Linked DNA regions of Methylococcus capsulatus. The protein of the gene in region 2 interacts with the protein of the main gene of each other region in a pairwise test. Links are inferred from orthologs where the notes say so. Each region holds a gene or a part of one and is shown on either strand. Other genes may lie near its edges. The genes, in order: hypB and N4J17_RS05970.

Region 1 (14,786 bases), 1.7 Mb from region 2 along the record:
TGATGGGCTCGGGCGCAATGGCTACAGCGATGCCGACCAGCATCGCCCGTGCCTTGGAGATTCCCGCCAACAATCGCACGGGCACCATCAAGGACGTAGAGCACGTCGTCATCCTGACGCAGGAAAACCGCTCCTTCGATCACTATTTCGGCACGATGCGGGGCGTACGTGGCTTCAACGACCCCAGGGCGGTGATGCTCCCCAACGGCAAGGCGGTCTGGCATCAGCCCGATGGAGCGGGCTATCTCCTGCCGTTCCGCCCGGACGTCGAAAACGCAGGTCTGTGGTTCTCGCCGGACCCGCCCCACAGCTGGAACAACACCCATGCCGCCTGGAACTGGGGCAATCACGACCAGTGGGTCCCGAACAAGGGGGTCGCCGCCATGACCTACCTGGGCCGCAAGGACATCCCCTACCACTACGCGCTGGCGGACGCCTTTACGATCTGCGACGCCTACCATTGCTCCCTAATGGGCGGGACCGATGCCAACCGCTATTACATGTGGACCGGCTGGTGCGGCAACGACGGCCAGGGCGGCGGCCCAGTGATCTTCAACGACGAGGCCGGCTACGATTGGCATACCTATCCGGAGCGACTGCAGGACGCCGGCATTACCTGGAAGGTTTATCAGGATATCGGCGACGGCTTGAACGCGGACAATGGCAACTGGTGGGGCTGGACCTCCGACCCGTTCATCGGCAACTACGGCGACAATTCCCTACTGTATTTCCATCAATACCAAAACGCCCAGCCCGGCGATCCGCTGGCGGATCGCGCCAAGACCGGAACAGAAATCAAGGCGCACGGCAAGGATCCGCTGAAGCTGCTGGAGGACTTCCGCGCGGACGTCATGTCGGGCAAACTGCCCCAGGTCTCCTGGATCTGCGCACCAGAGGCCTATTGCGAACATCCGATCTGGCCGGCCAACTGGGGCGCATGGTACATCTCCCGGATCATGGACGCCCTGGTTGCCAACCCGGAGGTTTGGAGCAGGACCGTTTTCTTCATCAATTTCGACGAAGAAGGCGGGTACTTCGACCACATCGTTCCGCCAACCCCACCGATGAACGACGGCCAGGGCCTGTCCACCGTCGACACCGTCAATGAAATCTTTCCGGGCAACCCCAGCGATCCCAGGAATCCCCCTTCCGCCCCTTACGGCCTGGGTATGCGCGTGCCGATGCTGGTGATCTCCCCCTGGAGCAAGGGCGGCTGGGTGAATTCGCAGGTGTTCGATCACACCTCCTTGATCCGCTTCATCGAGGCGCGCTTCGCGGACGAGCATCCCGCGCTGATCGAACCCAATATCACCCCATGGCGGCGTGCGGTAGTGGGTGATCTCACCAGCGCCTTCGACTTCAAGAGACCCAACGCCCGGAAGGTCAGGTTGCCGGCTACCAGCGCCTATGTGCCGACCGACCTGAACAAGGACGCCTATTCGAAAGAGGTGCCGACCCCGCCCGTCAACCAGACGCTGCCCGTCCAGGAGTCCGGCGTCCGCCGGGCGCGTGCCCTGCCCTATGCGCTCCACGCCCATGGCGCCCGCATCGGCAATGCGTTCCGCATTGATTTCGAAAACGTCGGTACGGCAGCCGCAGTCTTCCAGGTCCGTTCGGGGAACGATCAGGAAATGCCCAGAACCTACACGGTCGAGCCCGCCAAATCGCTCTCCGGCAGCTGGAGCGCCTCCGCCGGCTACGAGCTGTCGGTTTATGGCCCGAACGGCTTTTTCCGGTCCTTCAAAGGCAGCCCAAACGGCCCTGCCAATCTGGACGTCAAAGCCAGCTACGACAAAGGGAGAAACGGCATCACCCTGAACATCGCCAATCTCGCAAACGGAAAGGCCAAGGTCCGCATCCTGGACAAATACACCGGCAGGGTCACAGTGCTTGAACTGCAAAGCAGAGCCAGCACATCGAGGCGCTGGTCGCTCGGTCTGTTCTCCGGATGGTACGACCTGACCGTCACCGTCGAAGGCGACGCCGGCTTCGAATATCGACTCGCCGGCCATGTCGAAACCGGCAAGGACAGCATCAGCGACCCCATGATGGGCGGGCTGATCTAACCCGCAACCTGCCCTGTGGCCGTCTCTCCCCGATACAGGGCCCGGTGTCAATCCTGCCGAGCCCCCGTCAAAACGGCACCGGGCTTTCAAAGGCGAGCCATTCGCCGCTCTCCGGATGGGAAAGTCCCAGGGTCTTGGCGTGCAGGAGCAGCCTGCCGGCCCGGAACCTCGCCGCTTCGTGCCCGTACAGCGGATCGCCGAGAATGGGATGCCCCAGGGCGGCGAGGTGGACCCGCAGCTGGTGGGAGCGCCCGGTGACCGGCTCGAGTTCGACACGGGTGGCATCGGTTTCACGGCCAAGGATCCGCCAGCGGGTCAGGCTGGGTTTGCCGTGCAGAGGGTCGACTTTTTGCAACGGGCGATTGGGCCAGTCAAGGACCAGGGGAAGATCAATGCGGCTCCAGCCGTCTTCGCTGTCCGGCGGGGCCTCCAGAATGCCGTGTACCACCGCCTCGTAACGCTTGAGGACTTCCCGGCAGGCGAAGGCCTGGCTCAGGACGCGCTGCGCCGCCGGTCCGCGCGCCATGACCATCAGGCCCGAAGTGGCCATGTCGAGCCGGTGCACGATGAGGGCGTCGGGATACCGGGCCTGCGCCCGGCCGCTCAGGCAGTCCTGCTTGGCGGGGCCGCGGCCGGGGACCGCCAGCAGGCCACTGGGCTTGGAGAGCACCAGTAATGCCGCGTCGGCGTGGATTAGCTCCATCGTTTCAGCACAGTTCTTCGCAAGGAGTACCGTCGCCGTCCCGATCCAGTGTTCTGACACCGCAGCGGGACAGGTAGAAACGCGCCTCCTCACAGGAGACCATCTCGGCGCAACGCTGTTTGGCCCCACATTGGGGGATATCCTTTTCCGGCGTGCGACGGGGCCTGGAATCCGCGGATTCGGCCCGATGGCGGAACCGCCAGGGTGGAAACGGGTGAGGCTGCGACCACAGCCCCCGTTTTTCCTGCCGTGCCTGTTCTTCGGCATCGAAATAAGCCGGATCGGTGGCGTACTGCCGGTACACCCAGGCCATCCCGCGCCGGACCTGCTCCAGGCCGACATCGATTCCCTCCTTCCACACCCGGCCCACGATACGGCCGTAATGGTCCGCGTCCACCCGCTCCACGGTCACGCTGCTTCCCTGCAGGAGTTCGGACAGTGATCGTTTGGACGCCTGCCAGTCGGCCTGTCCATATTCCGGGGCGTCGATCTGCGCCAGCCGCACTTGAACCTCGCGCTGGCCGGCATCCACGACAGTGATGGAGTCGCCATCCAGCACCGCCGCCACCCGTCCACTGAGGCTTGGACCCGCCTCGGCCTCCAGCAACAGGCAGGCGGTCAGTGCGGCGACGACACATCGAAAGAGGCGCATCACCAGGCCGGGTCACGCTGGCGCAGCGTGCGGGCGAACTGCAGAAATTCGTCCAGATGTTTCTCGGTGACGCTGACGGCGATGGGCAACTGCAAGCTCTGGTCATCGCGCCCGGCCGTTTTGCGGAATCCCACCCTGCATTCGAACGCCCCGGCGAGAGCGGGCTGGGCTCGGCCACCCTGGGCCAACGGCGCGAACACGGCTTCCCACAAAACGACCGGCTCGGCGCACTCCTCGGCCAGCACCGCAAGGTCGAGATCGCTGGCCGGCCGCCCATCGCCGCGGCTACGGCTGCCGAATGCATAGACGGCCGGTCGTCGGGGAAAGCCGGATTGCCTGGTTCGGATGATCGCTGCGCGCGGCTTGGGCGTCATGGGAGGGGATTTTCCACCAACCTCATCGGATCGTCCATGCTGACGCAAAAATGGCAAGTGCGCACCGTAAGGAAAGATCCGGGTTGACATCCAAACACTTGTTTCGTATTTTCGATTCAAACATATGTTTGAATTGATCGAATGAATTGCTTGAATCAGCTGGACTATCACAATTCGAGCCGCGAACGCGTGCCGCAATCCGCAGGGCTGGTTCGCACAGGACAGCGCGCCCGCGGCAAGGCGCCGCGCCGTGTCCCGCGCATCTCTGCATGCCTGCTCGGCGCAGTGTTTACCGCCTGTTCGCCGGTGGGTCCGGACTATCAACGCCCCGACACGGCGATGCCGGACCGCTGGCACGAAGCCGGGCCGCCGCCAGCGGCCCCTTCGGAAGCGGCCGGTGCAGCCTGGTGGAAAGCCTTCGGCGACCCGGTGCTGAACCGGCTGATCCGGGAAGCCATGCTCGCCAATCTCGATCTCAAGCAAACCTACACTCGCATCCGTGCTGCCCGTGAGCAGCGCCTCGTCGCCATCGCGAACGGACTGCCGATCCTATCCAACAAGGAAAGCGTGAGCCGGCGCCTCAACAATGCCGGCCAGAGCGGCGCCGGAGGGCAGCCCGGTGGCATCGGTTTCGGTAACAACATCGACATCTTCCAGCTCGGTTTCGACGTCCAATGGGAAATCGACCTGTTCGGCGGCATCCGGCGCTCGATTGAAGCGGCTGAGGCCAATCTCGAAGCCGAAGTCGAAAACAGCCGTGCGGTTCTGGTCACCTTACTGGGGGACATCGCTCGCGCCTATATCGAAATGCGCAGCAACCAGCATCTGCTGAACGTCAGTCAGGCCAACCTCAAGCTCCAGCTCGAAACCGCCCGCCTCATGCGGATCCGCTACCAGGCCGGTCTGTCGGACTCGCTGGAAGCGGTGCAGGCCGAAGCGCTCGCCGCGCAGACCCAGGCACAGTTGCCGGTATACGAGACGGCGCGTAAGCAGGCCATACATCAGATCGAGCTACTGCTGGGCAAGCCGCCCGGTGCCTTGCAGCCCCTGCTTGATCCCGAGCGGCCGGTGCCGTCGGCGCCCGACCGTATGCTGCTCGACCTGCCCTCGGAGCTGTTGCGGCGCCGGCCGGACATCCGCCTGGCCGAGCGCCAATTGGCCGCCGCCACGGCTCAGGTGGGTGTTGCCACGGCCGATCTCTACCCAAGATTCAACATCGCCGCCTTCCTCGGCTTCCAAAACATGAAGATCACCGACGTCACCGCCTTGAGCAAATCCTGGTCGGCCGCCGGCACCTTGACCACGCCGATATTCAACTGGGGCAGGATCCGGGCCAACATCGACGCCAAGGAGGCGCAGCAGGAGCAGAGCTTCCTGGCCTATCAATCCGCAGTGCTCGGCGCCTTGAGGGACGTGGAAAATTCCCTGGTCGCTTACGCCCAGGAAAAAGATCGCCGGGCCGCCCTGGAACAGGCGGTGGAATCGAACCGGCTGGCGCTGAAACTCTCGAAGGAGCGATACCGCTCCGGCCTCACCTCGTTCCTGAACGTGCTCGATTCCGAGCGGGCGGTGTATTCCGCCGAGAGCGACTTGGTGAGGAGCCAGGCGAGCGTGGCCGCCGACCTGGTATCGCTGTACAAGGCGCTCGGCGGTGGCTGGGAAACCGCGCTGATCGAGCCGGGCAAGTGGGCTGGCGGAAGCTGAATCGCCTCTTCATTCAGGAGAATCCTTGACTGTGAAGAACATCCTCCCTGCGCGCGCCATCGCCTTGGCTCGCATTTTGGCCGCAACCGGCCTATTCCAGCTCGCCGGCTGCGGCAGCGGCGAAAACGACACGGCGGCGCTGCCGAAGCCGAAAGTGGAGGTGAGCCGGCCGATGCAGCGGGAAATCCTGGAAACGGACGAGTACACCGGGCGGCTGCAAGCCGTGGAATCCGTGGAGGTCCGTGCCCGGGTTTCCGGCTACCTCAAGCAAATCCTTTTCACGGATGGCGGCCGGGTCAGGAGAGGCGATCTACTTTTCGTCATCGACCCGCGGCCTTACATGGCCCGGCTCCAGCAGGCGCAGGCCGGCCTCGAGCGGGCCCGGTCGAGGCTCAAGCTGGCGCAGAATCATCTGCAGCGGGCCGAGAGTCCGCTGAAGGAGCAGGCCATCTCGGAAGAAGAATACGACACCCGCCGCCAGAGCCTGGCGCAGGCCATGGCTGACGTCGAATCCGCCCAGGCCGAGGTCGATCTGGCCCGGCTCAACGTCGAGTTCACCCAGGTCCGCTCCCCCATCGACGGACGCATTTCCCGCAAGCTCATCACCGAGGGTAATCTAGTCACGGCGGATACTACGGTGCTGGCCGGCATCGTTTCGGTCGATCCGATGTACGTCTATTTCGACGCCGACGAACGTGCTCTGCTCAAGTACCGCCGTCTGGAACTTGCTGGCGAGCGAAAAGACGGAATGCCGCTCGAAATGGGACTGGTGGACGAGCAGGGTTATCCACATCGCGGCTATCTGGATTACATCGATCCGAACGTCAACGCCGACATGGGCACCGTCCGCGCCCGCGGTATCATAGCCAATCCCGACGGCCTAATGGAACAAGGGCTGTTCGCCAGGGTCCGGATTCCCGGTGGCCACCGCCACCAGGGCCTGCTCATCAGCGACCGGGCGATCGCGATGGATCAGGGCAAGAAGTACGTGATGGTCGTGACCTCCGACCAACGAGCAGAATACCGTCCCGTCACCACCGGCCGGCTGCAGGATGGCCTGCGCATCGTGTCGGCCGGTCTATCGCCCGAAGACTGGGTGATCGTCAACGGACTGCAATTCGTCCGGCCTGGCACGCCGGTCGAGGCGACCCACATCGACATGCCGGGGGCGACCCGATGAAGTTCGCCCATTTTTTTATCGACCGGCCGCGCTTCGCCATCGTCCTTTCCATCATCACGGTGCTGATCGGTGGCATCGCGATGTTCGCGCTGCCGATCGCGCAATATCCGGAAGTGGTACCGCCCACCATCGTGGTGTCGGCCAGCTATCCGGGCGCCAATCCCAAGGTGATCGCCGAAACCGTGGCAGCGCCCATCGAACAGGAGGTCAACGGTGTCGAGCATATGTTGTACATGTCCTCGCAGTCCACTAGCGACGGCCAGATGCAGCTTACGATCACGTTCCAGATCGGCACCGATATGGACATCGCTCAGATGCAGGTGCAGAACCGGGTCTCCAACGCCCTGCCGAAGCTGCCGGAGGACGTCCGCCGCCAGGGTGTAACGACCAAAAAGTCTTCGCCCGACATCCTGCTGGTCATCCATCTGGTTTCGCCGAACCAGCGCTACGACCAGCTTTATCTCTCCAACTACGCCTTGCTCAACATCCGCGACCGGCTCCTGCGGTTGCCGGGAGTGGGCGACGTCCGGACCTTCGGCGCCGGCGATTACAGCATGCGGGTCTGGCTGGACCCAACCCGGATCGCTGCCTTGAACATGACCGCAAGCGATGTGGTGCGCGCCATCCGCGAACAAAACATCCAGGTGCCGGCCGGTGTGATCGGCCAGCCACCGCTGGCCGGCGGTCCGGACTTCCAGCTCAACGTCAATACCATGGGGCGGCTCGCCAGCGTCGAGCAGTTCGGGGCGATCATCGTCAAGTATGGACAAGGCGGCAGCCTGGTGCGCTTGCGCGATGTCGCCAGGATCGAGCTGGGCGCCAACCGCTATTCGCTGCGCAGTCAGCTGAGCAACGAAGATGCCGTCGCCATCCCGATCTCGCTGCGGCCGGGAGCCAACGCGCTCGATACGGCCAAGCTGGTCAAGAGCACGATGCAGACCCTGAAGAAGCGGTTTCCGGAAGGGGTGGATTACCGGATCGTCTACGATACCACCATCTTCGTCGAACAATCGCTGGAGGCCGTCACCCGCACCTTCTTCGAGGCCCTGGCCTTGGTGGTCCTGGTGGTGCTGGTGTTCCTGCAGACCTGGCGCGCCGCGATCATCCCGCTGCTGGCGGTGCCGGTCTCCATCGTCGGCACCTTCGCCGTCATGGCGGCCATGGGTTATTCGCTGAACAACCTCTCGCTGTTCGGGCTGGTATTGGCCATTGGCATCGTCGTCGACGACGCCATTGTCGTGGTGGAGAATGTCGAGCGCCACATCGGCCTCGGGCTTTCGGTCAAAGCGGCGGCGCGCCAGGCCATGCGGGAGGTGACGGGCCCGATCATCGCCATTTCGGTGGTGCTGGGCGCAGTGTTCATTCCGGCAGCGTTCGTCTCTGGCATCAACGGGCAGTTCTACCGCCAGTTCGCCGTCACCATCGCCGCTTCCACCTTGATCTCCGCCTTCAACTCCCTGAGCCTCAGTCCCGCCTTGGCCGCGGTCCTGCTCACGCCGCATCAGGCGCGTGAAGACCGGTTGAGCGTCTGGATCCACCGGCTGTTCGGCGGGTTATTCCGCTGGTTCAACCGCGGCTTCGAGGCCAGTTCCAGCGGCTATGCCAGATTGGTCAAGCGGCTGCTGCGACTGTCCGGTATGGTGCTCTTGCTGTACACAGCGCTGCTCGCTTTCACCGGTTATGAATTCAGGCGGGTGCCGGCGGGATTCATTCCGCTGCAGGACAAGGGTTATCTGGTGGTGTTCGCGCAACTGCCGGAGGCCGCCTCGCTGGAGCGGACCGACGCGGTGTTGCACCGGGCATCGGAAATCATCCTAGCCCAGCCCGGCGTGAAGGGCACGGTGGCGTTTCCGGGCTTTTCGGTCGTCAGCGGCGCCAATACCTCCAATGCCGGCACCATCTTCGTGCCCTTGAAGCCGTTCGAGGAACGGGTCGCCCAGGGTCTGTCGGCCCAGCGCATCCTGGGCGAGCTGCAACCTCGGCTCAGCAGCCTGAAGGAGGCTTTCATCGGCATCTTTCCGCCACCGCCGATCCTGGGCCTGGGCAGCCTGGGCGGGTTCAAGCTGCAGATCCAGGACCGCGGCAACGAGGGTTTCGATGCGCTGAACGGTGCGCTGCAAGCCGCCCTCAATGCGGGTCGGCAGACACCTGGACTGACGGGGCTGTTCACCAGCTTCCAGAACAATGTTCCGCAGCTCTATGCCGACATCGACCGGGTCAAAGCCAAGTCCCAGGGCATCCCGCTGTCGGAGATATTCGACACCATGCAGATCTATCTGGGATCGCTCTATGTCAACGACTTAAACCTGTTCGGGCGCACCTTCCAGGTCACAGCCCAGGCTGATGGCGAATTCCGCCGCGAGCCGGAGGACATCGGCCGGCTCAAGACCCGCAACGCCGCGGGGGACATGGTGCCGCTGGCGGCGCTGATGACAGTGAGGGAAGTCAGCGGCCCGGACCGGGTGCTTCGCTACAACATGTACCCAGCGGCCGAGATCAACGGGTCTCCCGCACCCGGCGTCAGTTCCGGGCAGGCGATCGCTCTGATGGAACAGCTGGTGAGGAGGACCCTGCCGCTGTCCATGGATTTTGAATGGACCGAGCTGACCTACCAGCAGATCTTGGCAGGCGACACCGCCGTCTATGTGTTCGCCCTGTCGAGCCTGCTGGTGTTCCTGGTACTGGTGGCGCTGTATGAGAGCTGGATACTGCCGCTGGCCATCGTGCTCATCGTACCCATGACCCTGATGTGCGCGCTGGGCGGCGTCTGGCTGCACGGCGGCGACAACAACATCTTCACCCAGATCGCCCTGCTGGTACTGGTCGGGCTGGCCGCCAAAAACGCCATCCTGATCGTCGAATTCGCCAAGGCCCGGCGTGAGGAGGGCGTCGATACGGTGACGGCTGCCATCGAAGCCTGCCGGCTCCGGTTCCGCCCCATCCTCATGACCTCATTTGCGTTTATTATGGGCGTTCTCCCGCTCATGTTCGCCACCGGCGCGGGCGCCGAGATGCGGCAGGCCCTGGGCGTGCCGGTCTTCTTCGGCATGCTCGGGGTTACGGTGTTCGGCCTGCTGTTCACCCCCGTGTTTTACTATGTCCTGCAAAGGCTCGCCGACCGGAGCCATGGCCATGCCACACCAGCGACCGGCGGGGACGGATGAAAATCCAGGTGGCCGATCGAATCCGTAGCTCGAATCGTCAGTATGAACGCATTTCACGACACACCGCGCCATGATCCCACCCGCAAGCGGCTGTTACAGGCCGCATTGGAGATATTCGCCGACAAGGGTTTTCGTGATGCCACGGTGCGGGAAATATGTGCCAAGGCGGAGGTCAATGCGGCCTCGGTCAATTATCACTTCGGCAGCAAGGAAGCGCTCTATTCCGAAGTTCTCGGCTTCGCTTATCGGGAAGCCAGCGAACGCTATCCCTATACCTTGGCCGCCGATACGAGTCTGCCACCCGAGATCAGGCTGCGCCACTTCATAGGTAATCTGTTGGCGCGGATGCTGGACGACACTTATCTTGGTCGCCACGGCAAACTCTTGGCCCGTGAGATCGCCGATCCCACCCCCACGACGGCGCTCGATCAGGTCATCGAAACCACGATGAAACCGCATTGCGACCTCCTGCATGGAATCATCGCAGAGCTGGTCGGGCCCGGCCACGGCGAAGCGGACATGCATCGTCTGAGTCTGAGCATAGTCGGCCAATGCCTGATGTACCACCATTCGCGCTCGCTGATAGATCGCGTCTATCCGGAAATCATCGCAACGCCGGAGGAAATCGAAAGAACCGCCGAGCACATCGTCCGCTTTTCGGTCGCGGCATTGAAACATCTGCACTTGCAAAAGCCGGCGCCCGACAAGGGGAGCTGATTGCCCCGGCAATTCGGATTGGGCCTTAAGCCTGTTTTAAGCTGCCCTTCTTATCTTGATCACCAAGCAGCAAATTCCGCTGATTCGTGAGGACGAAACCGCCATGCAAAAAAACACCCTGCGTTCCACCCTGATCGCCACCACCGTCATCGCCGCCCTGGGTGCCGGCTATGCCCGCTACGGAGACTACACCCTGGTGCCGAAATCGGATCGGGTGCAGCCAACCGCTCAGACGGCCCAACCGCCGGTGGCTGCCTCCAATGCCCCCCGGTCACTGCCCGATTTCGCCGCCATCGTCCAGCGTAATGGACCGGCAGTCGTCAACATCAGCGTCACCGGCACCAGCCGGGTCAATCTGCCGGAGATGCCCCAGTTCGACCCCAACGATCCGTTCGGTGAATTTTTCCGGCGGTTCCAGCCCCCGAGCCCGCGCGGAGGTGAGGCCCCCAGCCATGGCCAAGGCTCGGGATTCATCATCCGTCCCAACGGCCTGATTCTGACCAATGCCCACGTGGTCGATGGTGCCCAGGAAGTCACGGTGAAGCTGATCGACCGGCGCGAATTCAAGGCCAGGATCATCGGTATCGACAAACCCACCGACGTTGCCCTGCTCAAGATCGAGGCCGATGGTCTGCCGGTGGTGCCTCTGGGAGATCCTGCGCGATCCGGTCCCGGCGACTGGGTGGTGGCCATCGGCTCGCCGTTCGGCTTCGAGAACAGCGTGACGGCGGGCATCATTTCGGCGAAATCGCGCAGTCTGCCCGAAGAAACCTATGTGCCGTTCATCCAGACCGACGTCGCGGTGAATCCCGGTAACTCCGGTGGCCCGCTGTTCAATCTGAACGGCGAAGTCATCGGCATCAACTCGCAGATCTACAGCCGTACCGGTGGCTACCAAGGACTGTCCTTCGCCATTCCCATCGATGTCGCCCTGAAGGTCGAAACACAACTGTTGGCGGACGGCAAGGTCAGCCGCGGACGGCTCGGCGTCGGCATCCAGGACTTGAACCAGTCACTGGCCGAATCCTTCGGGCTGGAACGTCCGATGGGCGCCCTGATCGATTCGGTACCGAACGACGGACCCGCAGCCAAGGCCGGAATCAAGCCGGGCGATGTCATCCTGAGCCTCAACGGCCAACCGATCGAGAATTCAGGCCAGCTGCCGCCGCTGGTCGCGGACATCAAACCAGGCAGCGAGGCCAAGTTAGTTCTCTGGCGCAACGGCAAGCGCGAAGAGGTCACGGTCCAGGTCGGCGAAATGCCCGACAGCCAGCAGGCCGCCGCAACCGGCAATGGGCTCGCCAAAGGCCGGCTGGGCCTGGCGGTACGCCCCCTGGCACCGGAAGAACAGCAGGCGGCCGACGTCAACGGTGGCGTGCTGGTCGAAGCGACCGCGGGCCCGGCCGAGCGCGCCGGCATCCGGCTGGGTGATGTGATCCTCGCGCTCAACGGCCATGCGGTGGCCAGTCCCGGCGAGCTGCGCGAACTGGCGGACCGGGCGGACAAGCACGTAGCCCTGCTGGTGCAGCGCGGCGGTATGAGGATTTTCGTGCCGCTGGATTTAGGCTGAAGCCGAAGCGGTGTATATTGGCAGGCATTTGAATCGGTCCCGAGGACTCAAGCAGCCCATGTTCCGAATCGAACCGACCGCGGATTTGGTCCGCAGACTCTAGGCGACAGACATGTGTCTCGCCGTCCCAATGCAGGTCACCCGCCTCGATGGATTTTCCGCGCGCTGCTCGGCGCGCGGCGTAGAGCGGGACGTCAGCCTGTTCATGCTCCAGGACGAAGGCATCGCTCCCGGGGACTTCGTACTGGTCCATGTCGGCTACGCCATCCAGAAGATCAGCCGTGAAGACGCCGAGGCGACATGGGAACTCTTCGACCAGATCCTCGCCGCGGACGAGGCCGATGCATGAGCTGTCGGTCTGCATGGAGCTGATCGAGCAGGTCGAATCCATTGCCCGCAGCCACGACGCTGAGCGGGTGGAAAGCCTTGTCCTCAGGATCGGCGTATTGTCCGGCGTCGAACCGGGACTCCTGGAACGCGCTTTCGAAATCGCCCGGCTGGGCACGGTCGCCGAGCACGCCAGCCTGCGCACCGAAAGAATCGAGCCCCGCATCCGCTGCAGGGCCTGCGGCCTGGAGGCGGACGCCGGGCCGAGCGACCTGCGCTGTCCGGCCTGCTTCGACACCGACACGATGCTGATCGCCGGCGACGAAATGATCCTGGCCCGGGTCGAATTGCTGCAGGCCGCAGACTGAATCCGCTTTTCGAGACTGTATGAGGTAAGCCCACCATGTGCGACACCTGCGGCTGCAACATCACCGACGGCAACCGCCATCTGCTGCGCGCCGACGGCTCGCACGCCAAAGTCACCGCCGTCTCCATCCTGAACAAACTGCTACGATACAACGACGCCCAGGCCGAGGCGAACCGCGCCCTGTTCGACCGGCACGGTGTTCTGGTCATCAATCTGATGTCCTCGCCCGGCTCGGGCAAGACTTCCTTGCTGGAAGCGACCATCAAGGCGCTGAACGGCGGCCTGCGCATCGCCGTCATCGAAGGCGACCTGGAAACCGAAAACGACGCGGCGCGCATCCGCGCACTGGGCGTCGAGGCGCACCAGATCACTACCGGCACGGCCTGCCATCTCGACGCGCATCTGGTCGCCAAAGTATTGCCCAAGCTCGATTTGGAAAACATCGATGTCCTGTTCATCGAGAATGTCGGCAACCTGGTCTGCCCCGCCAGTTTCGACCTGGGCCATCATCTCAATCTGACCCTGCTGTCCGTCACCGAAGGCGACGATAAGCCGGCCAAATATCCGGTAATGTTCCGGGCGGCCGACGCCATGGTCATCAGCAAGACCGATCTCCTGGCAGTGCTCGATGAATTCTCCCCGGAACGGGCGGAAGCCTGCCTGCGCAACCTGGCCTCGAACGCGCCGGTGCTGCGCCTTGCTGCCAAGACCGGCGAAGGCATGAAGGAATGGCTGGACTGGCTGAACCGTCGGCTGGAGCACTACCGGAACCTGCGGCGCGAAAACCGCAGCCTGAGCCCGGCGGTGCAGTCCGAAGGCCGGAGGCTGCATGGCCTCGCCAAGCCGGAGGTCCGTTTCAAGCCCGCACCGAAGCCCGAAACGGCCTGAAGGACCCAGGCGATGAGCGACGCACGGCTTTGGCTGGAACGGATCAGGGAGCTGCCGATTCCGGACGGGATCCGCATCATGAACGTCTGCGGCGGGCACGAGCGCTCGATCAGCATGGCGGGATTGCGTGCCGCGCTGCCGCAGGCCATCCGCCTGATTCCGGGCCCCGGCTGCCCGGTCTGCATCTGCCCGGAGGAAGACATCTACCAGGCCATCCGACTCGGCCTCGAGAGCGATGCCGTCGTCGCCACCTTCGGCGACATGCTGCGGGTGCCGGTCAACCTCGGGCGCCAAGCCGTGCGCTCGCTGGAACAGGCCAAAGCGGCGGGCGCCGACATCCGGCCCATCGCCTCGCCCATCGAGGCGCGGATCATCGCCGAAAAGGCGGCCGGCAAACCGGTGGTACTGTTCGCGGTCGGCTTCGAGACCACCATGGCGCCGGTCGCCGCCCTGATGGCGGAAGGCCTGCCCGACAACCTCTACATCCTGTGCAGCAGCCGGCTGACCTGGCCGGCAGTCAAGCTGCTGCTCGATTCCGACGAATGCGTGCTGGACGCCCTGGTCGCGCCCGGCCACGTGGCCACGGTGATGGGGCCGGAAGAATGGGACTTCGTCGCCGACGACTACCGCTTGCCAGTGGCGATCGCCGGCTTCACCCCCGCCAGCCTGCTCCAGGCCATACACTCGACGATCGTCCAGTGGCTGGAGGCAACGCCGCGGCTGGCTAACTGCTATCCGGAGGCGGTGAAGCCGGGGGGCAATCCGAAGGCACGCGAACTCCTGGACCGTTGCTTCGACATCAGCGCCGGCAACTGGCGCGGCATCGGCCCGATCGCGGCTTCGGCCTATGTCCTGAAACCGGAATTCGCCGCCCATGACGCCCGCCTGCATTTCCCCGACTACAACGCGGGCGACCGCCGCCATGCCGGCGAGATGCCGGCGGGCTGCGACTGCGCCCGCGTCGTGCTTGGCAAGATCCAGCCGGACGAGTGCCGCATCTACGGCAAACCCTGCACCCCCCGCAGCCCGGTCGGCCCCTGCATGGTCTCGGACGAAGGCGCCTGCCGCATCTGG
Region 2 (14,823 bases):
AGCATCAAAGATTGCAGAGACATATTTCTCAAAGACCTAAAAATCATCCCCAAGGGCGAACAGCCCGGATTCGATATTGCCTTGTATAACCTGGCTGCCGAGCACAAGATTCCTGTATTGAATATCAACGCCACGACGCTGAACTCCGGCGACAACTGGGTGTTTACGGCATCCTACGTCGGCGGGATTTCATCGGAGCGCTATCCGAAAACAAGTTTTGCCAACCCCAATGACATTAACTTATCACCTGAGCAAAACAACAAGCGTGCGGCCATACTGAACAGGCTGACCCTATCCGATGCGGTTGCGGCATCCGCCTGCGTGCCGGCGTTATTTGCTCCGTTTGCGATTCACGATTTATACGGAGAAAAAGACGTCATCGAATTGGTGGATGGCGGTGTGTTCGACAACCAGGGCTTGACGGCGCTTTATGATGGAAAATGTACCCACATCATATGCAGCGATGCAAGCGGGCAGCTGCACCATGACCGCAGCCCCGCAAGCGGTATGGCTTCCGTATTCATGCGTTCAAACGATGTGTTGATGAAGCGGGTGAGAGACCTGATCGTCCACGAACTGGACATGAAGACGGGCGGTAACCCCGTTGATACGCGTTTCTGGCATCTCAGGGATGGCTTTGGCGGCACGCCGTATTTTCGGAGTTTCTCTCCGCCTCCCGACGGCAGCGACTACAATCAGACCGGTGCAGACCACGGGCAAATCTATCTGCTCTCGGCGATACGTACCGATCTGGATGCCTTCGCCGATATCGAAGCCAACGCTCTGATGTATGATGGCTATTGCTTGTGTGATAGATTTCTTAACCAATCCGAAGGCTTGAAGAAGCCGCCGCCTTTCCCGTGGCGTTTTTATTCCGTCATGGCGAGTTCCGTGCTGGATAGCCGTAGACTCACCCATTGCCTTGCCGTGGGCGGCGATATGTTTTTCAAGCTGTTCCGCTTGACGGATACGAAAGGGAAATTGCTGGGGGCGGGATTGGGGCTGGCCGTCCTGCTGGGTATATGGGCTTTCGTCTATCAAACATTGAACGTCTATGCCGATCAAATCGATGGAGTATTGCGTGCACCTGGGTGGACGGCCGCCGTCCTGGTCGTTGGACTGGCGGGATGGATGCTCAGGAATAAGCTGCCGCGTCCTGTGCAGCATTGGCAGAAATGGATTGCCGAGGGCGTTAGGACGGTGCGTACCGGAAACGTGTGGGGCCTTGTTTACCCCCTCGCCGTCGTTGGCAGTCTGGCTTCCATCGTGGCCTTTTTTTATCTGAAAGTGATTAATCCAAGGTATCTGAAGCTTGGCCGATGAGCTCCACGGCTATAACCATTTAACATACCGGCACGTTCATGTTGATAACCTTCGAGAGCAAAGTCGGGCGGGTGACGATGTTCGGCGACGTCGCCCTGCAGCTGCTTAGGATGATGGGAAATACCGGTACGGTGCCGGGCGCCCTGCTGGCCAGGGATATCCCGGCAGCGCTCGAGAAGCTCGAACAGGCGCTGGCGGCCGAAGCGGCTCCGGTCTCCACTTCGTCCGAAGACGAGGAAGAGGAAAGGCAAGAAAAGCCGAACCTGCGGGTGCGGGCCTTCCCGCTTATCGGGCTGCTCAAGGATTCGCTGAAGCACGGCTGCGACGTGCTGTGGGAGCAGGAAGGGAAGGCGCCGCTCAAGTTCTGATACGGCGTCAGTTTCCGCTCCCTGGGTACAGCCGTTCGATCTGTTGCTTCACCATTTCGCAGGTCGCCTGCAGTTTCAGTGACTCGACCGCTTCCTGCAGAGCCTTCTCGAAATGGCTTTCGACAAGATCGCCTACCTTCACCCGCAGGCCGCCCACCAGCTCGATTTCCGGTTTTTCCCGCCATTCGATGCCGGTCGATACCGCATTGATCGTGCAGCCGTCGGCGGGATCGATGCCTACGTCGGCCCAGGCGTCCACCATCCCGGTGAATTTCCGGCCGTCCACCTTCAGGCTCTGGAAGTCCTCGCTGGAGGCCGCTGCTTCGCCGGTGAAGCGGAGGGGGAGGGAGACGTGGAAAAGCTCACCATTGCGGGTGACGGACGGCTGGCCTTCGGTGACCACGTCGATGTTCCATTCGGTATCGGCGCAGGTCTCAAGGCCGAAGATCTTTTTGCAAACCTTTTTCTGTCCACTCGTGTGAATCTTGGCGGGCTCTTTCAGCAGATCCACCGGATTCCGGGCTTCGGCAGGGGGCTCGGGCGCCGTTTGCTGCTCCGGTGCGGCGAGTGGTATGGGGCTGGGCGCCGGACTGACGGTCGCCGCCGGTACCGACGTCCGTGTCTGAGCGAGCTTTGCTTCGTTCGCCAGGCGCTGACGCACTCCCATGCGCCATGAGAACGCGAATACGGTGGCCAGGACGAGCAACGCCGCCAGGATTTTTTTGATCATCGAGCGGTCGATCCTCGAGGCAAAAGGGGACGGTTCGGTCTCACGGGCGACATTCTACCGGTTTTCGAAAGAGCCTCCCCAGCGCAGCAGCATTGCCGGCAGCAACGCGAGATTGAGGCAGGTGGAAGAGAAGAGGCCGCCGATGATGATGGCCGCCATCGGCCCCATGATTTCCCGTCCCGGGTTGTCGCTGCCGAGGGCGATGGGCAGCATCGCCAGCGCGGTCACCAGCGCCGTCATCAGAATCGAAGGCAGTCGCTCCTGGGCGCCCCGCACAGCGGTATCGAGATTCCATATTTGCCCTTCCCTCTCGACCAGATGACGGTAATGCGAAAGCAGCATGATGGTGTTGCGGACGGTGATGCCGAACAGAGTCACGAAACCGACCAGCGCGCCCACCGAAAGGCTGGCGCCGGAAATCCCTGCCGCCAGCACTCCGCCGGCCAATGAGAACGGCAGGTTGGCCAGGGCAATGGCGGTATGGCGTAAGCGGCCTATGGCGAGATAGGCGAGCACCAGTACGCCGCCACCGGCCAGGCAGGCGCGGGCGATCAGTTCGCGCCGGGCGACGCCCTGTTCGATCGCGGCGCCGGTTATTTCCGCATACACGCCGGCCGAATGCCCCAGTACCGTAGCCAACCGGGTCCGCAATTCCTCCAGGAACGAGGCCAGGTCGCGTCCCTCGACGCCGGCGGTTACAGTCTGGATGCGGCGGCCGCCGCGGTGCAGGATGTTGTAGCGCTCCCCGGTTTCGGAGACTTCGGCCACCTCGCCGAGGGTCACGAGCGTACCGTCCTGGCTTTTGAGCGGCAGTTCGCGCAGGCTGCCGAGCGATTGCCGGAAATCCGGCCGGAGGATGACGGACGTTTCGACGATGCGCTGGCCGAGCGGAAAGTGGCCAACGGTCCGGCCGGCGAAAGCAGTATCGACGGCATCCATGACGTCGGCCGGTCGTAGGCCCCAGAGTTGGAGCTGGTCGGGTCGCAGCCGGATTTCCGCCAGTGGCGAGCCGGGCGGCGAGCGCAACTGCACGTCCGCGGCTCCTATCATCTTGCCGATTTCGGCGGCGAGCTCGCGTGCTTTCCGGTCCAGCAGATCCAGGTCTTCGCCGTACAGATTGACGGCGACCGGCGAGGTGTAGCCTGAGATGGTTTCGTTGACCCGCTCGGTGAGGAAGGTGTTCACCTCGGCCCGTATCCCGGGGAAGGCGCCCAACCTGTCGCGCAGCCGGTCCAGCACGGCCTGTTGTTCGCTGCCGGACAGCGGGTGGAGGCGTACCTCGTATTCGCTGTAATGGCTGCCATAGGTATCGGCGCCGCGCTCGGCCCGCCCTGCCCACTGTGAGACCGATGCGACACCGGGGATCTGCAGGAGGGTGCGGACGATCAGGCCGCCGACGCGCAGCGATTCCTGGAGCGAGGTGCCGGGGAGGCTGGCCGTGTGCACGATATAGTGCCCCTCGCGCAGGCGCGGCAGGAAGTCGCCGCCCATGCCGGGTGCCAGCATCACGGCCAGGACACAGACCGCGAGGCTGCCGGCTGCGAGCTGGCCTGGCCGTTTCGCGGTCCGCCGCAGCCAGCGTCCGTAACGGGGCTGCAGCCAGCGGATCAGCGGTGGCGTTTCCGTCAGCTCTTGCGAACGCGCCAGCAGGGCGACGCAAAGCGCCGGCGTAACCGTCAGCGCCGTCGCCAGCGAGAGCAGGATGGCGACGATGTAGGCATAGCCGAGCGGTGCGAACAGACGGCCGGCGACACCGCCCAGCCCCAGCAGCGGCACGAACACCAGGGCCACGATGAAGCTGGCATAGACCACTGAGCCGCGGACTTCCATGGAGGCTTCATAAACAACCGCGAGCGCCGGCCGGGGCGATGCGGCGGCGCAGTTGTCCCGGAGCCGGCGAAAGATATTCTCGGTGTCGATGATGGCGTCGTCGACGACTTCGCCCAGGGCGATCGCCAGTCCCCCCAGCACCATGATATTCAGGCTGACGCCGAAGGCCTCGAGCACCACGAAGGCACCCAGCAGCGAAAGCGGGATCGCGACTGCGGAGATCACGGCGGTACGGACGTTGTACAGGAAGGCGTAGAGCACCGCCATCACCAGCAGGCCGCCCGCCAGCAGATGACCGGTGAGGTTGTCCAGTGCCCGCTCGATGTAGTCGGCGGGGCGGAACAGCCGGGGATGCAGTGTCACGCCTTGGCTGGCGAGCACCGGGGTGAGTTCTGCCAGCCCGCGTTCCACTTCGCGCGATACCTCCAAGGTGTTGGCGCCATGCTGCCCGATCACCATCATGACGATCCCGGCGGCGCCATTGACCGCGGCTGCACCGATCGGCGGCCGGGGGCCGAAAGCGACCGTCCCAACGTCCCGCAGCTTGAGTACCGCACCAGGCGAACGATGAAGGATGACGTTGCCCAGGCTTTCCGGGCTCAGCGGCAGTCCTGTGACCTGCAAGGCCAGCCGCTGATTCTCGTTTTCCACGAAGCCGGCGCCCTGGGTCCGGAATGACTGACGCACCGCCAGGCTCACGGCATTGAGGTCGAGGCCGAAGCGCTTGAGCCGGGCGGGGTCGACTTGCACCTGCAACTGCTGTATTTCGCCGCCGAAGACATTGACGTCGGCCACCCCTGGCACGGCGAGGAGGCGTGGCGCCACCACCCAGTCCGCCACGGTCCGCAGTTCCATCGGGCGGAGGGCTTCGGAGGTGAGACCAAGCGTCTGCACCGTCGCCGAGGAGGAGGACAGCGGCAGCAGGACCGGCGTGCCGGCACCTTCCGGAAGCTGCCCGGCCAACAGTGCCAGGCGCTCGCTCACCAATTGCCGGTCGCGGTAGATATCGGTTTCCTCACCGAACACCGCCGTCACCACCGACAGACCCTGGATCGACTCCGAGCGCAGGGTTTCCAACCCGACGATCCCGGCCAGCTTGCGCTCGATCGGCAGGGTCAGGAGGATCTCGACCTGGCGGGTGGTGAAGCCCGGAGCTTCGGTCTGCACCACCACCCGCTTGGCGGAGAATTCGGGAAAAACGTCCAATTTCGCTGTCGCCGCACGGTACAGGCCGTAGGCTGCCAGCAGCACGGCGAGCGCGATCACGACGCCGCTGCGGTGCACGGCGAAACGAACCAGCGGTCCCAACATCAGTCTTCCTCTTCCGGGATCACGTGGCGCTGTTCCTCCGACAGCAGCAACTGCGCTCCCCGCGTCACCAGCGACTCGCCCGGCGCGATCCCCGACTCGACGAACCAGGCGTCGCCGTAGTCGCGATGAGCGTCGACCGGCCGCCGGACGAAACGGTCTTCCCCGGTCTGCAGGTACACCCAGGTCCGGCCCTCGTGCCAGATCTGCGCCGAGCGGGGGATGACGACACCGCTCAGCTTTTCGCCGGATGTCGGTATCCATGCCTCGATGCGCATGCCAGTGCGCAGCTTGCGGGCATCGGTGTGGAAGAACCAGGTTTCCCCCTGCACGATGTCGTCGGTCCGCGGGGCCGCCGAGACCAGTTCGGCGGGCTGCGCCGCCTGCCGGTCACCCTCACGCGCCACCATGATGCGGGAGGCGCCCGCAGGCAGGGCCTGGTCGTAGTGCAAGGTGACCAGGATCAAAACCCGGCGCCGTTGCAGCAGGTCGTCGAACAAACGGGAGTCCCCGGCCACGGCGGCCTTGAACAGCTCGGCGCCCCAAGCCTGTAGACCTTCCTCCTGCAATTCCCGGACATGCTGGCGCGCCGTCACGGCCCGCGCTTCGTCGGCGGCGAGTTGGGATTCCGCATGGATCAGTTCGCGGGTGGCGACGATGGCTTCGCTGTGCAGGCTGGCGAGCCGGTCACGGTTCTTGCGGGCGAGCCGCAGCGCGGCATCGGTGATCTTGGCCTCGGCCTGGGCAGCGCGGTAGCGCGAGCGCAGCTCGAGCAGCGGCTGGATGTCCACGATCCGGCCCAGTGACCTTGTTTCGGGCTGGTACTCGACGGCCTCCAGGATGCACGTTTCGATGCCGGCGAGTCGCTGCCGTGCGGGTTCGAGCACGACCCCGGTTTGCTGCACCGGCATGTCGAAAGCAGTCCCGGCCTCGTCGCCTGCACGCGCCGCCGCGGAAAAGACACAACAGAGCAGGACGGCCGCGCGCAGGGAGCAGGGCGGCGTCACGCGGGAAGGTGGCATCGGGAAGGAGCGGACGTTTACTCGAAAAGGACCAGCAGACGGTCGGTGGCGAAGGACGGGGGGAACCGGCCGCCATCGGCCGCGACAACGAAAACCTGTCTGGATCCGAGGAAAAAGACTATTATGGCGACTCCAATCTCAGCAGGTGTTCCCATGCAAATCTCCCCCCACAAGGTTGTTCTCATCCACTATACCCTAACCAACGACGAGGGAGACGTCCTCGATAGTTCCAGCGCGGACGAACCGCTGGCTTACATCCACGGTTTGGGCAACATCATTTCCGGCCTCGAAGAGGCGCTGACCGGCCGGGTCGTCGGCGACAGTTTCAAAGTCACCATTCCCCCGGAAGAGGCTTATGGCCTGCACGACGACAACCTGGTTCAGGCGGTGCCGCGGCACGCCTTCGAGGGCGTCGACGAAATCCTGCCTGGCATGCAGTTCCATGCCGAATCCAACGAAGGCATGCAGATCGTGACCGTGCTGGAAGTGCTGGAAGACGAGGTGGTGCTGGACGGCAACCATCCCATGGCCGGCATGACCCTGCATTTCGACGTCGAAGTCGCCGGCATCCGCGACGCCACGCCCGAAGAGCTCGAACACGGCCATGTCCATGGCCCCGGCGGTCATCACCACTGATTTGGCAAGGCTGGCGGCCCCGCAGTGAGCGGGGCCGCGCGAGGTTCTCAGTCGGCCAGGCGGGCCCACAGATCGTGCTCGTCCGCGTCCTCGAAGGTCGCGTTCACGAATTCGCCGACCTCAATGCGGGTGGCGCCATCGATGAACACCTGCCCGTCGATGTCCGGGGCATCGGACCGGGTGCGGGCGACCGCGCCCTCGTCCACCACTTCGTCCACCAGCACCGTCTCGGTCCGTCCGATTCTCGCCCGTAGCCGCGCCGCACTGATGCGTTCCTGTACCTCCATGAAACGGGCATGGCGCTCGGCTTTCACCTCGTCCGGCACCGGATCGGGCAGGGCGTTGGCCGCAGCGCCTTTCACCGGCGAGTATTCGAAGCAGCCAACCCGGTCGAGCTGGGCTTCCTCCAGGAAATCGAGCAGTTCGCGGAACTCGTCTTCAGTCTCGCCCGGGAAGCCGACGATGAAGGTGCTGCGCAAGGTGAGTTCCGGGCAGACCTCACGCCAACGGCGGATGGCGGCGAGGGTGTTTTCCGCCGCCGCCGGCCGTTTCATCGCTTTAAGGACCCGCGCACTGGCGTGCTGAAACGGGATGTCCAGGTAGGGCAGGAGTCGTCCTTCCGCCATCAGTGGGATTACTTCGTCCACGTGCGGATATGGATAAACGTAGTGCAGCCGGACCCAGACACCCAAATCGCCCAGCGCCCGTACCAGTTCCTGGAAGCGTGTGCGCAGCGGCCGTCCGCCCCAGAAACCGGTGCGGTAGCCCAGGTCCGCTCCGTAGGCGCTGGTGTCCTGTGATACCACCAGGATTTCCTTCACGCCGGCGGCGACCAGCCGCTCGGCTTCGGTCATGACCTCGCCGATGGGCCGGCTCACCAGATCTCCACGCAGCGCGGGGATGATGCAGAAGCTGCAGCGGTGATTGCAGCCTTCCGAGATCTTGAGATAGGCGTAATGGCGCGGCGTCAGCCGGACGCCTTGTGGCGGTACCAGGTCCATGAAGGGATCGTGCAGCGGCGGAAGGTGTTCGTGCACCACGTTCATGACTTCTTCATAGGCATGGGCGCCGGTCACCTGCAAGACCGCGGGGTGGCGTGCCTGGATTTCCTCTGGCCGTTCACCGAGACAGCCGGTGACGATCACCTTGCCGTTTTCCGCCAGCGCCTCGCCGATCGCCTCCAGCGATTCCTCGACCGCGGCGTCGATGAAGCCGCAGGTGTTCACCACCACCAGGTCGGCGTCCTGATACGTCGGCACGATGCCATAGCCTTCGGCGCGCAATTGGGTGAGGATGCGCTCGCTGTCCACCAGGGCCTTGGGACAGCCAAGGCTGACGAAGCCGATTCGGGGAGTTTTCATGTCGGGATAGATTTGGCCGCTCGATGCGGCGGGTTTGAAGTTTGGGAAGAACGACCCCTCATTTTAACGGCTGCTGCACCCGGAACTCTATGCTGGCATGCCTTGGTCGGGAATTCCGGGGTACACTTCACACTTTTGCTGTATCGGGCGCAAGGCGAGCAGCTCTGGAATGACTCATGTATTACCTCGAACCCAACAAAGACTACCGCAACGACTCCCTGCGCAAGGGCGCCGAATTTTCCGAAGCCGAAATCCGTATCGATACCGCCAAGCACTACGACGACTGCTACTGGGACTACCGCACCGCCTGGTTCGACAATGAAAACCTGGCGCTGCACTATGGTTACTGGGAAGAGGGGATCAAGACCCACAGTCAGGCCCTGATCAACAAGAACCGCATCATGGCTGCGATTGCCGAGATCAAGGCAGGCGACCACGTACTGGACGCAGGCTGCGGCATCGGCGGCAGCTCCATCTGGCTGGCCAAGCACATCGGCGCCCGCGCCACCGGTATCACCGTCAGTGAGCAACAGGTCGAGCACGCCAGGCGCAATGCGCGGCGGCATGGTGTCTCAGACAAGACCGAATTCCAGGTGGCGGATTTCTGCCAGACCCCGTTCCCGGACGCTTCCTTCGATGTGGTCTGGGCCGTCGAAAGCAGTTGTTATGCCACCGACAAACGCGATTTCTTCCGCGAGGCTTACCGGGTGCTCAAACCGGGCGGCACCCTGATCGCTTGTGACGGCTATGCCACCCGGCGCGAATTCGACGAAGCCGAATGGCGGGCGGTGATGGACTGCCTGAACGGCTGGGCAGTGCCCAACCTCTCCACCGTCGAGGAGTTCCAGGCCGGCATGGAGGAATGCGGTTTCTGTGGGGTCCTCATCACCGATGCGACCCGGGAAACCCTGCCCTCGTCCCGTCGCATGTATCTCACCGCGCGCTGGACTGCCCCGATGCAATGGGTCATGCATTGGCTAGGTCTGCGTAAAAAGGCCCAGACCGCCAACTACAAGGTGGCACTGGCGCAATGGAAGGTGTTCAACGAAGGTATGGTACGCTACTGCATTTTCCGTGCGACAAAACCCACGTAAGCCCGGGTCGTCGTGGGCCTAGGGCGTCGTTTCGGGTCGTTGGAAGCGCTTGTCCCCGCAGTCGCGACGATGGATTGCATATGTCCCCTCCTGGCTCGATCACCTTTGGGAAGGCGTGGCTTGCGGGACTTCTGCCGCCGACCGTCCTTCCCGTTTCTACCAGTTCCAGCAATCGGCAACGGAACCCGAGCCGGACTTTCCTTTCACACCCACGGAGTTCAGAGTGAGATTGCCGCAGCGTGCGTCAGTGTGCGGACTCTGCGGCGTCGCTTGCAGCGTGAAGCCATTGGCGTCTGCGGCAGTCACGGAAATGACGTAATGGCCTTCGTCGGATTTCCCGTTGGATGCGAAACCGAGTCTGGTGACGTCGCTCGTATAGGTCTTGTTGTCCAAAAAATACTGTTCCTCGCGTGCGGCGGCCCGCAGCAGGGCGGCTTTGCCGTCGGCGCGGCGGGTCCGGACGAGGTGTTCCTGGTACGACGGGTAGGCGATGGCGGCGAGGATGCCGATGATGGCCACCGTGATCATCAGTTCCATCAGTGAGAATCCCCCGCCGCCTGCCGGCCGGAGGAAAGCGCTCCGGTTTTCGCTCCATTCAGTCATGTCCGTTCACTCCTTTTCGTACCAATAGAGCCGGTTGATGCCGGAATTGCCGACCGGCCTAGACAGGTCTGGATTCGCCGGCAGGTTGCCGGCGGTGATGTAGAGTTTACCGCTGACGGCGACAGTGACGGGGTCGCTGGGCAAGCCCCGGCCGGTGGCGGTGAAGCGCTCGTTGGCCGTGGTCGCCACGTTGAAGTTGAAAACGCCGGCCGCGTCGGCAAGACGTATGACATACGTCAGCGACTCGCCTTCGTTGGGTCCGCACTGTCCAGAAACGCTACCGCCCTGAGGCGCATAGGTGCTGAAATAGACCGAGCCATTGTAGGTGAGGGAGCTGGAGAGCACTTTTTCGCCACTGGCTGAACTGCCGATGTCGATGTACCAGCCGGATTTGTCGCCATGGACGGTGGTCGAGCTCGTCAGATTATCGAGATCTGCCAGGGTCTTGACCGGTCCCGTCGGCGGCGAGCCGCTGGTGAGGTAGGTATCCTTGAACATATAAAACTGGTTCTGGACGTTGGTATCGAGTGGGTGCTCGCGGTCGCCGGAGCCGATCAGCACGGCATCGAAGCGGCTTGAGCCGGCAGGGGAAGGCACGAAGTCCGGGCGGTGGAAGAAGCGCCGGTCCGGCTGTCCGGCATGGCGCCCAACCGAGAGCACGGGGGTGAGGGTCCAGTGGGCGGGCTCGTTGTAGGACGTGGTGCCGTCCGGTTTCACATAGGCCAGGTCGGCGCGCCAGAGCACCCCGCCGGTGTCTCCGACATACAAGCGGTCCACCATACCGTTGTCGTCGGTATCGATCGCCGTGACCTTGGAGGGAATGCTGTCGGCCAGTCCGGCATGCTGGAACGTTGTCGCCGATGTGCCCCCCGATCCTTTGACTGCTTTCCAGACCAGCGCGCCGGTTTTGGCATTGACGATGTAGATCGCGTTGCCCTCGGTGTCGTCGGTGCCGATCGCCGCGTTCCGGGCGTTCGCGGCGCTGGCTTCGTCCTTGTGGGTGCTGTAGCCACCGCCGAAGATGAGCACGGGTTTGCGGCCTTCGCCCCAGTCGAGCTGGGCGATGGTGGGATCGGAGAAGGTGTAGCCGAGTTCGTTGAAGTTTCCGCTGGCGTCGTTTTTCTCGATCGTCCAGAGCATCCTGGGGGTGTCGGGATCGGTGATGTCGAGCGCGTAATAGCCCTTGCCGCCGCGGCGCATGCCGATGAAGGCGATGACCTGGTCGGCGCCGTTCACGGTGCCGTCGCGGTCCATGTCGTTGACATAGACCGCCGCGGTGCCGTCGAGCCCGTAAACATGGGAGGTCGCCGCACCGTTGTCCGAGAGCGGTTTTAGATTGCCGAGCAGCCGGCGGGGGATGAAGGCCCAATCCTCGACGCCGCTGGGCGTTTCAGTGGTGGTGCCTCCCGAAGCCGAATTGCGGAACATGTGCAGGAAGCCGTCGTTGCCGGAGACCAGGATCCGGACGTCCTGAACGTCCCGCGAATAGCCGCTGCGTGCGCCGTAGTTGAGCGGCACGGCAGCCGAATGCAGTGGATCGGCCATCAGCCATTTACGCTTGGCCTGGTTGGCGGGCGATGCCCAGGGGTGGGCCTCGGTGTAGTTGCCGTCGCCGTCCTCGTCGTTGGCATCCTGTCCCCGCGCGAATTTGAGCAGTTTCACGGCCGTGGCCTGATCGTCGCTGCTGGCGGCGCTGTAGCTCGCGGCATTGCTCCACACCTCGCCGCTTTTCGCCCCGTTCAGACGGAGCGTGTTCCATAGCGCGGCCGCAGTGGTCGAATCGGCGTTCAGTGCGCGCAGGGCCGTCGCCGTGCCGTTGATCAGACTGTCGGGTTCGGTATAGAGCTTCCGGGCGCCGCTGGTGGAGTTGCTGTCGCCGGGCGAATTCGTCAGGAATCCAGGGATTCTTTGGCCGCCGCCGCCGCGGCCCACGCTGCGACCGTCCTTCCCCACCACCTCGCCCTTGGTGGTATCGGCATAGGTCTGCACGTCGAAGCCGGATGCGCTGGTCCAGTAGGTGAGCGCTTCATGCTTGATCCTGCCGTCGATGGGAGAGATCGCTTCGATCGGCGGACTGGAGGCATCCAGGACCTGGAGTCGATGCGTGGTGGGATCGGATGCCAGCTTGAGCCGTTTCAGATTGCCGTTCCAGCGGGGCGCCTGTTCCGGCTGGAAGATGGAGAAAAAAGCGTGATTCAGCGACTCCGTGCGGTTGAACACGTTGACCGGCGAGGCGGCCGAGACAAAGGTGGTGCTCACGCTCAGCACTTCCTTGAAGACCTCTTTGAGGGAGGCGATCAGCACAGTGGGATCGGTGCTCAGCGGCAGCGCATGGTTGGTTCCGCCGGCGGTCGCGTAACTGTTGGTCGTGGTGTTGATGTGCGTAGGAGCGACGAAGAAATACGAGGTGACGTTCTGCACGTCTTCCAGGTTGCCGGCGCTGCCATAGGTGCCGTCCGCCAGGTCGGCGTCGCGCATCCAGCGGATGACGTTGGCAAAGGCGCTGTTGCTGGTGCCGGGATTGAGGCCGTTCATGCCGCCCGAACCTTTGCTCTGCCTGATCGAGTTGTCGGAGTCGTTGTCCTTGTTGGAGACCTGGAACATGAAGTTGATCATGAACACTTTGGAGCAGTTATCCACCAGTGGGCTCACGTAATTGGTGCCGTTTTCGATGCTGCTGTCCCATTTGAGCAGCCGGTCGTCGAAACTCGTTCCGGGGTTGTCGACGTCGAGGTTGTCGTTCCGGTTGCTGTCGCCGTAGTCCTGCCAGCCCTTGTGGCCGTTGAAGATAGCCTGGCCGGTCAGGTAGCGGAACAGCTCGAAATAGAGCTCCTTCCCCTGGAAGTCGTGGGCCAGGTTGCCCTGGGGTACGGGAATCCGGGCCAGGGCGTCGTGGAAGCGCGCCTTGTCGGTGCTGAAGCCTCTCAGCACGTAGGCGCCGTTGCTGCACTGGCCGCTGGGGCCGGCGCCGCACTGGCCGGTGGTGGAGTCGTTGTGGTTGATCATGAGCCCCACTTTGACGTCGGCGAGTTCAGTGCCGAGATCGTCCATGGTCTTGCGCAATGCGGCGCGGATCAGGTCGAAATGAGTGACGTCGCCGCTCGAGGGGAGATAGGTCGTTCCCGAACTGGGGGACACCGTCGTCCTCAGCGAGCGGCAGTCGTCGCCGTGTTCGTGATCGTCGTCTTCATGTTCATCGACGCCTCCCAGGTCATCGCCGCTTTGGGCACCGCTTTCGTCATGGTGTTCATCATCATCTTCCTCACCGCTTCCCTGGCATACCGGTGCGCCCAGGTTCGAGCGGTAGTCCAGGCTGAACATCACCAGCGGTTTCCCGCCCAGCGTGCCGCCGCCAGCGAAATAGATGTCGGTATCGTCCGCCCGGCTGACGCAGAAGGGGGCGGCGATCAAGAGCAAGACGAGGGCGGGTCGGATTTTCATTGTTCTTCTCGGGATTTGACGGGTAGGGCTAAGGGCCGGGAGCGGGTGTCGGCGTCGGGTCGGGAGTTTCGCTGTCGTAGCGCACCGAGCCGCTGGAGACGATGGTGCTGCGCACGGCGGATACCACACCGGCGCGGGTGGCATCGGTGGACGATCCGGCGGTCGTGCCATCGTAGTCGCTGTCGATGACGCGCTCGAAGACCTTGTTGCCCTCCTCGCTCTTGGAAGAGCCGAACGCGACGCTGCCGCGGACCCGGACGTGTACCGGCGGTGTGGTCAGCGGTGACGGAAGAGCCGGCAGCGACAGGCCGTTGCAGGTGCCGTAGGGATAGCTTACGGTGCAACGTACATTGTTGCCCATCCGGTCCAGGTTGAGATCGATCGCTTCCGCCGCGACGTAGTCGGAAGCCGCCTGAGCCTGCTGCAGGCCGTTGATGCGAGCCTCGGCGTTGCGTGCCATGCGGACGCTGGTGCTGCTGGAATGGATCGCCGCGATGCCCAGTATTGTCAGCACGATGGTGAACAGCAGGCCGACGACCAGGGCCGCGCCGTTCTGTGGGCTTCTTTGCCGGGTCACCGGGTCTCTCCCTTGCCACGAAGGATTCAGTGATATTGCTGGTTCCGCAACTGCACCGTGGTCGTGAACACTTTTCGGCGGAAGTGGTCACCGAACGGCCCCAGGGTCACTGCGCCGAATGTATAAGTCTTGTCATCAGTGTAGTTTGAATCCGATTCCATGCTACGCACCAACACGTGAACCCTGGCGCTGACGGCGCAGTCGAGCTCGTCGAGGTGGGCGGGAGTGATGGCACCGTAGTCTTCCCTGGACAAAAGGTAGAAATCCGGAACGCCGTCCATATTGTCGCAGTCGTTGGTTACGTCGAGGTCGGGGTCGTCGATGCCGAATTCGATGTGGAAGTATTCGATGCCTTCGACGAGTTCGCCCGGTTCGTCCTCGATTTTTGGCGTTGTTTTGCCGTCTTTGGTTTCACGGGTCAAGGTTTTTCGCATCAAGCGGGGAATGCAGCGGCCATCGTTTGGCTTACTAGCGCAGATAGCAGGGCGGAGTTTCGTGTCGATGTAGTAGATATGGACGATATACCGCCA

The links.
Region 1: the proteins of N4J17_RS05970 (region 2) and hypB interact in binary tests that used the Escherichia coli proteins (3 or more experiments, as listed by UniProt). The link is inferred for Methylococcus capsulatus from one-to-one orthologs.

The regions. Positions count from the first base shown.
Region 1 is NZ_CP104311.1:2,855,893-2,870,678, forward strand. What follows is about bases 12,019-14,786. They hold hypB (hydrogenase nickel incorporation protein HypB), read left to right. Parts: upstream 12,019-12,860; coding sequence 12,861-13,712; downstream 13,713-14,786. Other genes in these bases: N4J17_RS14010 (DegQ family serine endoprotease), read left to right, coding at 12,019-12,130; N4J17_RS14015 (HypC/HybG/HupF family hydrogenase formation chaperone), read left to right, coding at 12,243-12,479; N4J17_RS14020 (hydrogenase maturation nickel metallochaperone HypA), read left to right, coding at 12,472-12,825; hypD (hydrogenase formation protein HypD), read left to right, coding at 13,725-14,786. Outside these bases: N4J17_RS13970 (phosphocholine-specific phospholipase C), read left to right, coding at 1-2,066; N4J17_RS13975 (RluA family pseudouridine synthase), read right to left, coding at 2,134-2,769; N4J17_RS13980 (thermonuclease family protein), read right to left, coding at 2,774-3,421; N4J17_RS13985 (nucleotidyltransferase domain-containing protein), read right to left, coding at 3,421-3,795; N4J17_RS13990 (efflux transporter outer membrane subunit), read left to right, coding at 3,937-5,499; N4J17_RS13995 (efflux RND transporter periplasmic adaptor subunit), read left to right, coding at 5,531-6,679; N4J17_RS14000 (efflux RND transporter permease subunit), read left to right, coding at 6,676-9,843; N4J17_RS14005 (CerR family C-terminal domain-containing protein), read left to right, coding at 9,886-10,560; more of N4J17_RS14010, read left to right, coding at 10,664-12,018. UniProt on the Escherichia coli protein: Involved in the maturation of [NiFe] hydrogenases. Required for nickel insertion into the metal center of the hydrogenase. Exhibits a low intrinsic GTPase activity, which is essential for nickel insertion.
Region 2 is NZ_CP104311.1:1,211,060-1,225,882, forward strand. Bases 5,671-8,475 are described here. They hold N4J17_RS05970 (FKBP-type peptidyl-prolyl cis-trans isomerase), read left to right. Parts: upstream 5,671-6,734; coding sequence 6,735-7,217; downstream 7,218-8,475. Other genes in these bases: N4J17_RS05965 (efflux RND transporter periplasmic adaptor subunit), read right to left, coding at 5,671-6,566; rimO (30S ribosomal protein S12 methylthiotransferase RimO), read right to left, coding at 7,265-8,475. Also shown: N4J17_RS05945 (patatin-like phospholipase family protein), read left to right, coding at 1-1,323; N4J17_RS05950 (DUF1840 domain-containing protein), read left to right, coding at 1,362-1,691; N4J17_RS05955 (DUF4403 family protein), read right to left, coding at 1,699-2,421; N4J17_RS05960 (efflux RND transporter permease subunit), read right to left, coding at 2,476-5,562; more of N4J17_RS05965, read right to left, coding at 5,562-5,670; more of rimO, read right to left, coding at 8,476-8,578; N4J17_RS05980 (SAM-dependent methyltransferase), read left to right, coding at 8,755-9,672; N4J17_RS05985 (type IV pilin protein), read right to left, coding at 9,829-10,275; N4J17_RS05990 (pilus assembly protein), read right to left, coding at 10,282-13,716; N4J17_RS05995 (pilus assembly PilX family protein), read right to left, coding at 13,745-14,293; N4J17_RS06000 (PilW family protein), read right to left, coding at 14,320-14,823. UniProt on the Escherichia coli protein: Folding helper with both chaperone and peptidyl-prolyl cis-trans isomerase (PPIase) activities. Chaperone activity prevents aggregation of unfolded or partially folded proteins and promotes their correct folding.